Regions from separate parts of the Corynebacterium comes genome, predicted to be linked through region 2. Evidence: riboswitches for the same ligand, from Rfam matches in the RefSeq annotation. Region 2 holds a riboswitch; each other region holds the start of a gene.

Region 1 (4,002 bases), 370 kb from region 2:
GCCACCCTCACAGAAGCCAGCGGCGCAGGTGAAGGCTTCCTCGCCCAGCTCTGTGTCGACTGGGAGGAGGAGGCCCTCAAAGCCGGCCCCCGGGCGAAGGTGGCGCTGCTGCGCACGGCGTCCCTGCTGCACCCGGAGGCGGTGCTCAAGCCACTGATTCCCCTCACCCGATTCGGTCTCAGCGGCCCCCTGGGCACCAGCCGCCAGATCTGGCCGTGGATCTCCCTGGAGGATGAGGTCAGGGCGATCCGCCACATCATCGACCACCGCATCACCGGGCCGGTCAACCTCAGCGGACCGACCCCGGCCAGCGCCCGCGACATCGGCCGGCACCTCGCGCAGCGCCTGCGCCGCCCCTACCTGCTCCCCGCACCGAAGTGGGCGCTGCGCCTGGTCCTCGGCCGTGACGCCGCTGAGTCCCTGCTGCTGGCCGACGCGACGGTGGAGCCGAAGGTGCTCACGGACTCCGGTTTCCAGTTCACAGCCCCGACCGCGGGCTCAGCCATCGATGACGCGCTCGGGCACTGACGCCGCGCCGACCCGTGCCTGCTACCAGGCGCGGTCGGCCTGGGCGAAGAACTCCCGCTCGTAGACGCAGGCGTTGAGGTAGGTCGCCATCGCCTGCTCACGCTCGGCGGGGGAGGCTGACGCAAGGGCACGCTCGGTGCGGGCGATGGCGCCACGCGCTCCCGTGATGAACTCCTCGCCGGCATAGGTCTTGAGCCACGCGTGGTACGGGTGCTCCGGGTGGTTGTCCTTCATCAGCTCGAAACCGATCTCCGCGTAGAGCCAGTAGCAGGGCAGCACCGCGGCGGCCCCCACGGCGTAGGGCTCCACGGCACAGGAGGCGACGAGGAAATTGGTGTAGGCCAGCGTGACGGGGGAGGGGGCGGTGACCGTGACGCCGTTGGCGCCCAGCCAGTCGCGGTGAAGCTGCGCTTCCCCGGCGAGCACCCCCATCGCGCCCTCTGACCAGCCGATCTGCCCCTCCTGGTCGGTGGCGTTCGCCGAGAGCAGTGCCAGCGCGCGGGAGTACCGGTTGAGGTACTGGGCGTCCTGGTCGAGGTAGAAGGCGAAGTCGCGGGGGCGCAGCGTGCCGCTGCGGAGCTCACGGATGAACGTCAGGTCCATGATCTCGCCCCAGACCTCACCGGTGGCCTCCCACATCGCCTGCGTGTGGGGTCCGGCCGGGACAAGGTGCGGGGAGGGTGCGGGGAGGGTCGGCAGGGGGCCGGTCAGGTGCGGCCACGGGGTGGTGTCTGCGGCAGCTTCGAGACGGCGCGTCCGATGGAAGTGGTCGACCGGACCGTGACCGCTGCCCACGTCGAGGGCGTCGGCGTTGCTGATCGAATCATGAAGCCAGCGGGTCGACCACTCCAGCGCCTCATTGACCGGCTCACCAGAGGCGATGCGGGTGGCCAGGGCGGCGGACAGCGAACAGCCGGTGCCGTGGGTGTTCTTTGTGTCCACCCGCCGAGTGGGCACGTGGTGGACGGTACCGTCCGGGTGGACGACGGCATTGTCGGCCGCGGAACCGGTCAGATGCCCACCCTTGACGATGACCACCGTGTCCGTGTCCCCGGCCAGCCCGGCAGCCTGGGCGATGGCCTCGTCCAGATCGGCGGCCATCGTGGTGTCGCAGAGCACGGCCAGCTCGCGCAGATTGGGGGTGATCACGTCGACGTGGCGGATGAGGTCGCGGACACCGGCTTCCGCGTCCTCGTCGAGCAGGCGGTCACCGGAGCTGGCCACCATGACCGGATCCAGGATGACGTGGGGGACCGGGTGAGCGGCCAGCGTCTCGGCGACGACGGCGACGGTCTCCACGTCCCCGAGCATGCCGATCTTCACCGCATCCACGGTGACGTCATCGAAGACGCAGGCGAGCTGCTCGCGGAGAAACTCGTGGGGCGGGGTGTGCACGGAGCGGACCCCGTGGGTGTTCTGTGCCACCAGTGCGGTGACGGCGGCCATGCCGAAACCCCCGGCGGCGGCGATGGACTTCAGGTCCGCCTGGATGCCGGCACCTCCGGTCGGGTCGGTGCCGGCAATGGACAGAACGCGTGGCTGAGTCACGACAATCCCTTCGCTAGTTCTAGCTAGAGCAGGTTCCATGGGTATGTTCTCAGCACAGCCCTGCAGCCGTGCACCCCAATGTCGTGGACGACCCTATCAGTAAGTGACGATCCCCCGATCGAGGAAAACCTGGCGGGTCGCCGCCAGCGACTCCGGCGTCGGGGGCTCCGCGTCCTCCAGGTGGTAGGGGATACCCAGCTCACGCCACTTGTCCGCACCCATGTTGTGGAAGGGGAGCACCTCGACCCGCTCGACGTTGGGCCAGCGGGCGACGATGTCGGCCACCTGAGCCACGTTCTCCGGATCATCGGTCAATCCCGGGACCAGCACGAAGCGCACCCACACCGCCTTGCCCAGGGCGGCCAGCCGGTCGCCGAAGTCGATCGTCGGCTGCAGGGACCGGCCGGTGACCGTGCGGTAGGTGGCCTCGTTGCCGGACTTGACGTCGAGAAGCACGAGGTCGATGTTCGCCAGGTCCTCCTCCGTCAGGCGGGCGCCGAGAAAGCCGGAGGTGTCGATCGCCGTGTGGATCCCCGCCTGGTGAACCGAGGCGAGCACCCGTCGGGTGAAGGCGAGCTGGAAGAGCGGCTCGCCGCCGGAGATCGTCAGGCCGCCACCCGTGGCCCGGAAGACGCGCTGGTAGCGCCTGACGCGCTTGACCACGTCCTCCACGCGCTCGAGGGTGCCGGAGCGCATCTCCATCGTGTCGGGGTTGTGGCAGTACCGGCAGCGCAGCGGGCAACCCGTGAGGAAGAGGGTCATCCGGGTGCCGGGTCCGTCGACCGCGGTGACCATCTCCCAGGAGTGCACGAGGGCGACGTCGCCGGTGACGCGGGCGTCGAGAAGCTCCGGCCGGGTGAGGTCCCCGGCGGTGCCGCCGAGGCCCGCGGCCACCCCACGGACCTTCTCACCCACCGACGGGGTGAGGCTAACCTCGCCGGTGACACCGTCCCGGGCCACTACGCTCCCTGGTGGAAGGTACGGGAGATGACGTCCCGCTGCTGCTCCCTGGTCAACTTGACGAAGTTCACCGCGTAGCCGGACACCCGGACAGTCAGGTTGGGGTAGTTCCCGGGATTGGCCATCGCGTCCTCGAGCGTGGACTTGTCCAGGACGTTGATGTTGGCGTGGTACAGGCCCGATTCCATGTTGTGGGCGGAGCGGGAGGCCTTCATGTCGGCCATGCGCTCGTCAAAGGTCTTGGTGGACATTGGGGGCTCCTAGTTGTCGTCCATGATGAAACCGGCGTCGAGGATGCCGACGAGGTTGGTCACCTGCTCGGCCTTGGTGCGGCCGAGACCGGAGGGGGTGATGGTGTTGGTCAGGGAGATGCCGTCGAGGGCGTCGTTGTAGTCGAGCTTGCCCACGGACAACATGGAGGCGACCATGCCGTGGGTGTCGGCGCCGTTGCTCGGGTTCGCGCCGGGCGAGAACGGGGTGCCCGCGCGGTGACCGTCCGGGAAGTTGCCGGTGGCCTTGCCGTACACGACGTTCGAGGTGATGGTGAGCACCGACTGGGTGGGGATCGCATCGCGGTAGAGCGGGATCTCCCTGATCTTGGCCATGACGGTGTGGACGATCGTCGCGGCGATGTCGTCGGCACGGTCGTCGTCGTTGCCGTACCGGGGGAACTCACCCTCGGTGAGATAGTCGACGACCAGGCCGGTTTCGTCGCGCACAGGGGTGACCCTGGCGTACCTGATGGCGGACAGGGAATCCGCCACGATCGAGAGGCCGGCGATGCCGCAGCCCATGGTGCGGATGATCTCCGAGTCATGCAGGGCCATCTCGATGGCCTCGTAGGCGTACCTGTCGTGGGACCAGTGGATGATGTTCAGTGCCTCCACGTAGGTGCCGATCACCCAGTCGAGCATCTCCTCGTACTTCGCCCACACCTCGTCGAAGTCGAGCGGTCCGTCGCCCTCG
Region 2 (4,002 bases):
GCGTCCCGCCGGTCGGCTCCAACAGTCCGGCCAGCGTCAGCGTCAACGTGGATTTGCCGGATCCGTTCGGTCCCGTGATCACGCTCGAGGCACCCGCCGGCAGGTCCAGAGTGCGAGGCGGGCCCCAGATGGTCTGCAGGTCCCGGGCCCGGACCATGGTCGGAGTCCCGGGGCTCACTCCCCGCGCGGCGGGCAGCACCGGCGGACGGGGCAGGTCCGCGACGGTGATCTCCTGCAGCCCGTCCGCCCCCAGGTGGAGGAAGCGGTCCATCATGGGCGCCCAGAGCCGCGGGCGGTGTTCGACCACGAGCAGGGTTGCACCGGTTTCCGCGGCGACCGTGGTCACCGCGTCAACGACCTCGCGTTGCCCCGCCGGGTCGAGGTTGGCGGTCGGCTCGTCGAGCAGGATGAGCTCGGCCCCCATGGCGATGACGCCCGCCAGGGCAAGTCGCTGCTTCTGCCCGCCGGACAGATGCCGCGTGGGGTGATCGAGCGGGAGATCCAGTCCGACCAGGGCCAGGGCGCGGCGCACCCGCGGCCAGATCTCCTCCCGGGGGACCCTCAGGTTCTCGCAGCCGAAGGCGACGTCGTCGCCCACACGCGAGGCGATGACCTGGGAGTCCGGGTCCTGCAGGACCATGCCCACGGTGCCGCCGACCTCAAGCGTGCCTGTCCGCTCGCCGTCCTCCTCATCCCCCAGCAACCCGGCCAGAGCCGCCAGGAGGGTGGACTTCCCTGCGCCGGAGTCACCGGTGAGCAGGACCTTCTCGCCACGCTCCAGGCGCAGGGAGATGTTCTCGATCGCGGGGTCGATTCTGGAGGCGTGCCGCCAGCCGAGGCCGCGGGCCTCGACGAGTGCTGTCATCACACGCGCTTTCGGCCTACCGCGAAGCGGTCCAGTGCACCTGTCGCGGCCAGGGCCTTGACCAGCCAGTGGCCGAGGAATCCTGCGAGAATGGCGCCGGAGATGATCAGGCAGGTCAGGTAGATCGAGTTGAAGGCCAGCGACTTGGCCAGGTTCGCGCTGGTGAAAAGCTCGAGAACGAAAGCTGACACAGCGGCTCCGGCGCCCGCCAGCATGGCCACGGGGAGAGTGAAGCGTCGGTAGGCGAAGGCCGCGAAAACCAGCTCAGCCCCCAGCCCCTGGGCGATCCCTGAGTACAGCGTCTCAATGCCCCACTGGTTGCCCAGCAGCGCGGAGACGATCGCCGCGAGCAGTTCCACGAACAGTGCGGCACCCGGCTTACGGATCACCAGTCCACCGATGACGCCGCCGATCAGCCAGATGCCGACGGCCAGACCACCGAAGCCCGGGGTCAGGGCGTCCATGGCGGTGAACCAGGCGTAGCCGATGGAGTTCCACACCCAGAAGATCAGGCCGCAGGCCACTCCCAGGACAGAGGCGATGATGATGTCGATGACGCGCCATGACGAGCGCGCCCGTGAAGTATTCACAATAATCTCCCTAGCGCCGGTACTAACCGGATCAGGTTCGACGGTTCGCCCAATCTGTGTTGGAGGCGTCTCAGCCCGGAATCGCACCGGGTACCCGTGACTGGATGTTTGCGGACTTATTCTAACCCTTCGGGTTTCTCGTCCAGATCAGCCACCCAGCGGGTACCTTCCTGTCCCCCGCTCCGCTTCCACAGAACCTGCAGTCCGGTCCCCGCGGCGATCTCCACCAGCCCGCCGCCGATCATGGCCTCGAACTGATCGAGTTCCTCGGCCGGACACTCCAGCTGCATCAGCAGGACGCCGTCCCCGGCTATCAGGTCCACTTCGCCCTCCCGCTCCCGGGTGAACGCCAGGTGAGCGCGCCCCTGCTCGCTGTCCCAGTCCGTGTGTGCGGTCTGCGCGAACCGGTTGACCAGCAAGCGTGCGTAACGCCCCGGGCGGTCGCACCTGACCCGGGCTGTGGATGAAGCAGTCATGCCCTCACGCTACCCCAGCACGCCAAATACCAGGTCATGCAGTCGAACGTCGACGTCATGCCGGGCGGCGAGCCGGCAGATGGCCCCCACCTGGGCGTCCAGCTCGTGCCGCGTGTCCGGCCTGCCCGCCGCCAGGTCACGGTGCATGGAGCTGGTCGCGCCGGCCGGCATGCGGTCGGCGAAATCCAGGGTGCGCTCCACCGCATCCGCGGACAGGGGCACCCCGGTGGCCAGGGCGGTGGCGTGCACCTCACGCATGAGCGCCCGGAGCGTCGGGCGGAGGCGGGTGCGCAGCTCACCGAGCGTGCTTCCGGACAGGGCCCCGAGTGCCCCGGTCGTGGTCACGTACATCGCCTTCTCCCAGACGTCGACGAAGATGTCTTCGCGGACGGTCGCCTCAATACCCGCCCCCCTCAACGCCGCGGCGAACTCATCGACCGTGTGGTTCGGGCTGCCGTCCCACGTTCCGAAGTCATAGGAGATGGGTCCGCCGTGAAACTCGACTTCGCCCGGGCCGGTGTGGTGGAAATAACCGCGTACCACGCCGGGCAGGGTGCGATCAGTGCCCACTACGTCGGCTACCCGCGAGGGAACCTCGACGGAGTTCTGGGTGACGGCGACCAGGGCGGCGTCCGGAAGCCCCTCGAGCAGTGCCGCGACGTCCGTCCCGGTGGTCGCCTTCACCGCCAGCAGCACCACGTCCGGCTCATCGGCCTCACTGAGCTTTCCGACGGCGCGCACCGCCACCGGAGCCTCCCCGTTGAGGCGCAGCCCTTCCGAACGCAGGACCCGGAGGGTGCCGCCACGTGCGACGAACACGACGTCATGGCCCGCACGGACCAGATTCCCGCCGAACCAGCCTCCGACCGCCCCGACCCCGATGACCGCAATCTTCATGGGACCAGACTACGCGCACACCCGGTGCAGCCGGACTACACTGCATCTAGTTCACACCCGCAGACAGAAAGGTGGGAATCATGGCCGGTGGCCTGATCGCCCTGCTCGACGACGTGGCCCTCATCGCCAGAGCGGCCGCCGCCAGTGTCGACGACGTCGCCGCCGCCGCCGGCAAGACCTCCGTCAAGGCCGCCGGCGTGGTGGTCGATGACGCAGCGGTGACCCCCCGTTTCGTCACCGGCATTTCCCCCGCGCGGGAGCTGCCGATGATCTGGCGGATCACCAAGGGCTCGTTGATCAACAAGCTCGTCATCATCCTGCCTATCGCGCTGTTCCTGTCGTGGATCGCCCCCTGGGCCCTCACGCCGATACTCATGATCGGTGGCACCTACCTGTGCTACGAGGGCGCGGAGAAGGTGCTCGCCAAGGTGCTGGGCCACGGCGGCCACGACAAGCCCGCCAAGGATGAGTCTCCCCTGGCGGAGGATCAGCTGGTCAAGGGCGCGATCATGACCGACCTGATCCTCTCCGCGGAGATCATGGTCATCTCGCTCAATGAGGTCGCCGATCAGCCACTGGTCTTCCGCGCCGCGGTCCTGGTGGTCGTGGCCATCGGCATCACCGCGCTCGTCTACGGTGCGGTCGCCCTGCTGGTGAAGATGGATGACGTCGGTCTGCACATGGTGTCCCGGGGTGGTCCAGGCGCCGGCTTCGGCCGGGGGCTGGTATCCGCCATGCCGAAGATCCTCACCGCGATCTCGGTGATCGGCACCTTCGCCATGCTGTGGGTCGGTGGACACATCATCATCGCCGGTCTGGCCGAGTTCGGCCTGACCTGGTTCTACGACACCATCCACGGCATGGAGGTCGCCGTCGGCGGCGGGATCCTCGGTTGGCTGGTGAACACGTTCTTCGCGCTGCTCTTCGGCCTGGTGTGGGGCGCCATCGTGGCCTTCCTCGTGGAGGGCGTGACCCGGCTGACCCGCCGTGTGTCCGGGAAGCCGGCCGCGGCGCACTGACGCCTGCCCGCCTACCCCGAGACCGCGCGTCCCGCCCCGCAGCGTCCGGGTTACGCTGAATTTATGTTCCGCGGCCAGCTCGTCCTCATCCCGCTGGTGCTCGCCGGTGGCGTCGCCGCAGGTGTCATCGGCGGGGCGATGGCGTGGCTGATCCA
Region 3 (4,002 bases), 1.2 Mb from region 2:
CCGCCGCCTGGTTCCAGGACGTGGTCAAGCGTGGCGATCCGGTCGAGGTCCGCAACACCGTCGGGGATGTGCTGTCCGGCTACGACGGCCTCGGCGACTGGAACATCCCCTGGGAGACCTGGCGGAAGGGTAACGCGGACGACACCTCCAGCTGGTGACCACCTGGCATGGTGGGGTCATGCGCTTCTCCGTTCTTGACCGTGCCCACGCCATCGCCGGGATCAGCGAATCAGAGGTGCTCCGGGGTGTGGTCGACCACGCCCGTTCGGCCCAGGCGCTGGGGTTCCGTCGCTTCCTCCTCGCGGAACACCACGCAGTGCCCGGCCTGCCGGGCTCGCAACCTGCGCTGCTCGCCACCGCCGTGGGCGCCGCCACCGACTCGATCCGGATCGGCACCGCGGGCATCATGCTGCCCGATCACCAGCCGCTGATAGTGGCCGAGCAGATCGCCACACTGGAGGCCCTGTACCCGGCGCGTGTCGACGCCGGCATCGGCTCATCTCTCGGCTTCACCGCTCCCGTCCGCGCCGCGCTTCGCCAGGGGGATGTGGCGGAACTGAAGAAGAGATACCCCGCTGACCTGCGCGAACTCATCAGCTATCTGCGTGGCGACGCCGCCGTCACCGCCCGCCCGGCCAACGAGGGCGCCACTCCCGTGTTCCTTCTCGCGGGTTTCCGCTCGGTGCTCCTGGCCGCCGAACTCGGGCTCGGGGTGATCCTCGGCGGCCCCAACCAGGTCGACGCCGCCAGGCTCTACCGGGAGAACTTCCGTCCCGGGCTCATCGGCGCCCCGCACGTCATCCTCTCCGGCAATGTCGCCGTCGCGGACACGGGGGAGGCTGCCCGCGACCTGCTCATCCCCGAGGCGTGGGCGCAGGCGAAGGCGCGTTCCACCGGCTCCTTCGACAGCCTGCGGCCGCTTTCGGAGCTCGACGAGTCGACGCTCAGCGCCCGGGAACGCCGCCGGATCGGGGAGTTGCTGGACACCGGCATCCACGGCACGCCCGCGCAGGTCGCCGCCCGCCTCCGGCCGCTTCTCCGCGCCACCGGCGCGCAGGAGATCCTCATCACCGGTGGCATGAGCGACCTCGCGGGCCGTGCGCGTTCCGAGGAGCTGCTCGCGGAGCTGGCCGCTAGGGCGTAGGCGTGCCGCCGGTGACTCCGAGGGTCTCGCCCATGACGTAGGAGGCTTCATCGGAGGCGAGGAACACGAACGCGCCAGCCAGCTCGGCGGGCTGTCCCGCGCGGCCGAGCGGTGAGTGCTGGCCGAAACCCTCGATCTTGTCCTGCGGCTGGCCGTGGCTGGGCTGCAGGGGAGTCCACACCGGGCCCGGGGCGACGGCGTTGACCCGGATGCCCTCCGGTGCGAGCTGCACCGCCAGCCCCTTGGCGAGATTGTTCATCGCCGCCTTGGTCATGGCGTAGTCGAGCAGGTGGGGGGAGGGTTGGTACGCCTGGATCGAGGAGGTGAAGATGATGGCGGAGCCGGGCTTGAGGTGTGGCAGGGCCGCCTTGGTCACCCGGTAGGAGCTGTAGATGTTGGACTTCATGGTGGCGTCGAAATCATCGTCCGGGATGTTCCTGATCCCGTCGTGCCAGATCTGGCGGGAGGCGTTGTTGACCAGGATGTCCAGGCCGCCGAAGGTCTCGACGGTCTTCTCCACGATCTCCTCGCAGTGCTTCAGCTCCTGCAGGTCCCCGGGAAGTGCCAGGGCCTGCTGGCCGGCGTCCTCGATGGCCCTGATGATCTTCTCCGCGTCGGGCTCCTCCTCGGGGAGGTAGGCGATGGCGACGTCCGCGCCCTCCCGGGCGTAGGCGATGGCCACGGCGGCGCCGATGCCGGAGTCGCCGCCGGTGATCAACGCCTTCCTGCCCTGGAGGCGACCGCTGCCCCGGTAGGTCTCCAGACCCAGGTCGGCCTGGGGGTCGAGCTTGGCGTCCAGGCCCGGGTGGGGCTGGGTCTGTTTCGGCGGGTCGATCTTCGGATGGAGGGTGCGGGGGTCGTTGAGGGCGGCCATGGTCACTCCTATAAGGTCTCGACGATGTGTGACCCAGGTTACCGGATGGGGTGGCGTGCGTCGCCCCCCTGCTAGCGTTGGTGCCGCGTGACACGGGGTGCCGCCTGCTGGCAGCTGAGAACATACCCGTCGAACCTGATCCAGTTAATGCTGGCGAAGGGATTGTCCACTGTCCTTGAAGGACTCCTTGAAGGACCCGGAAATACTTTCGCCCTTTCCTTGAGAAAGGCGTCTACATGACCACCACTGCACCAGCGATATCCGAGCAGATCGTGCTCGTCACCGGCGGGGCCCGCGGCCTCGGCCGGGCAATATCTGAGGCGTTCCTGCGCGAGGGCGCGAAGGTCGTCGTCAACTACTTCTCCAGCGGGGAGGCGGCCGCGGCACTCGTCGGGGAGTATCCCGGCCGGGCGGTCGCCATCCGGGCGGACGTCCGTGACCGTGCGCAGGTCGATGCGCTGTACGTGCAGGCCAGGGAGTTTTTCGACGCCCCCGTCACCACCGTGGTCAACAACGCCCTGGTGGACTTCTCCTTCGACGGCGATGCCCGCCCCAAGGCCGAGGAGATCACCTACGGGCGTTTCCAGGATCAGTTCGCCGGCGCGATCCAGGGTGCCCTCAACGTCATCCAGGCCGCGCTGCCCGGTTTCGATGAGTTCGGTTCGGGACGTGTGATCACGATCGGCACCAACCTCTTCCAGTACCCGGTGGTCCCGTACCACGACTACACCGCGGCGAAGGCCGCGCTGCTCTCCCTGACGCGCACCTTCGCCGCGGATCTGGGGCCGCGGGGTGTCACGGTGAACATGCTCTCGGGCGGGTTGCTGCGCACCACCGATGCCAGTGCGGCCACCCCGGACGAGGTCTTCGACCTCATCGCGGCCTCCACTCCGCTGCAGTCGGTGACCACGCCCGCCGAGTTCGCCGACGCGATCCTGTTCTTCGCCTCCCCGTGGGCACGTTCCGTCACCGGCCAGAACCTGGTCGTCGACGGTGGACTGGTGAAGGACTAGAAGCCGTGCACATCAATCTCTTCGCCTTCGCAGCAGGTCACCACACCTCCGCGTGGCGGGCCCCTGACTCATCCTCGGGCAGGCTCGGCGACATCACCTACTGGGAGCACCTCGCCCGGGTGGCTGAGCGGGGCCGCCTCGACGCCGTCTTCCTTGCCGACGGCCAGTCCGCCGACCTCGACGGCGTCGGGTCCGGCCCGCTGTGGTTCCTGGAACCGGTGACCACCCTGACGGCGCTGGCCCGCGCGACCGAACGCATCGGCCTGGTGACGACCATCTCCGCCTCCTTCTGGTCGCCCTTCCACGCCGCGCGCATGCTGGCCAGCCTCGACCACATCTCGGGAGGCCGCGCCGGGATCAACGTGGTGACCTCGATGAATGACTCCGAGGCGCGTAACCACGGTATGCCCGCGCTGCCGCCGCACGCCGAGCGTTATGCCCGCGCGGAGGAGTTCATCTCCGTGATCAACCGCCTGTGGGACTCGTTCCCCTCTGCGGCGGTGCTCGACGATGCTTCCACGCGGTGGGGTGATTCCGCCCGCTTGTCGACGCTCGATCACTCCGGGGACTTCTTCGCGGTCGCCGGTCCGCTCAACATCCCGGCGCCACCCCAGGGGCGTCCGGTGCTCTTCCAGGCCGGGGCCTCGGATCCAGGCCGAAACCTGGCGGCGAGACATGCCGAAGGCGTCTACGCCGTCGCCTGGGATCTGGAGATGGCCCGCGAGTACCGTCTCGACGTGCGTCGTCGCGCCGAGGCGGTAGGCCGGGACCCTGATGAACTCGTGGTCATGCCCGGTCTGGTCACCTACGTCGCCCGCACCGAGGAGGAGGCCCGGGAGAAGCAGCGCGCACTCAATGCGCTGCTTCCTGTGGCCGACGCCCTGAAGGGGCTGTCGTATTTCATCGACCAGGACACCTCCGGCTGGGAACTGGATGCCCCGGTTCCCGCACTGCCGCCGCTGGCGGAGTTC

Evidence for each region. Region 2 has a riboswitch for thiamine pyrophosphate ahead of CETAM_RS04810 (ECF transporter S component). Riboswitches for the same ligand answer to the same signal wherever they lie in the genome.
Region 1: another riboswitch for thiamine pyrophosphate. It lies ahead of CETAM_RS06495 (bifunctional hydroxymethylpyrimidine kinase/phosphomethylpyrimidine kinase); the one in region 2 lies ahead of CETAM_RS04810 (ECF transporter S component).
Region 3: another riboswitch for thiamine pyrophosphate. It lies ahead of CETAM_RS10645 (3-oxoacyl-ACP reductase); the one in region 2 lies ahead of CETAM_RS04810 (ECF transporter S component).

Annotation. Positions count from the first base shown of each region.
Region 1 is NZ_CP046453.1:1,343,231-1,347,232, forward strand. It holds gene CETAM_RS06490 (TIGR01777 family oxidoreductase) at 1-528, shown strand, start outside; partial or broken gene CETAM_RS06495 (bifunctional hydroxymethylpyrimidine kinase/phosphomethylpyrimidine kinase) at 550-2,076, opposite strand; TPP riboswitch at 2,065-2,164, opposite strand; gene pflA (pyruvate formate-lyase-activating protein) at 2,173-3,036, opposite strand; partial or broken gene grcA2 (autonomous glycyl radical cofactor GrcA2) at 3,036-3,587, opposite strand; partial or broken gene CETAM_RS06510 (pyruvate formate lyase family protein) at 3,567-4,002, opposite strand, start outside.
Region 2 is NZ_CP046453.1:974,413-978,414, reverse strand. It holds gene CETAM_RS04815 (ABC transporter ATP-binding protein) at 1-865, opposite strand, end outside; gene CETAM_RS04810 (ECF transporter S component) at 865-1,455, opposite strand; TPP riboswitch at 1,446-1,563, opposite strand; gene CETAM_RS04805 (DUF2218 domain-containing protein) at 1,572-1,931, opposite strand; gene CETAM_RS04800 (2-dehydropantoate 2-reductase) at 1,941-2,828, opposite strand; gene CETAM_RS04795 (DUF808 domain-containing protein) at 2,909-3,847, shown strand; gene CETAM_RS04790 (chloride channel protein) at 3,911-4,002, shown strand, end outside.
Region 3 is NZ_CP046453.1:2,221,059-2,225,060, reverse strand. It holds gene CETAM_RS10660 (L,D-transpeptidase) at 1-158, shown strand, start outside; gene CETAM_RS10655 (MsnO8 family LLM class oxidoreductase) at 179-1,144, shown strand; gene CETAM_RS10650 (SDR family oxidoreductase) at 1,134-2,018, opposite strand; TPP riboswitch at 2,102-2,198, shown strand; gene CETAM_RS10645 (3-oxoacyl-ACP reductase) at 2,255-3,031, shown strand; gene CETAM_RS10640 (LLM class flavin-dependent oxidoreductase) at 3,037-4,002, shown strand, end outside.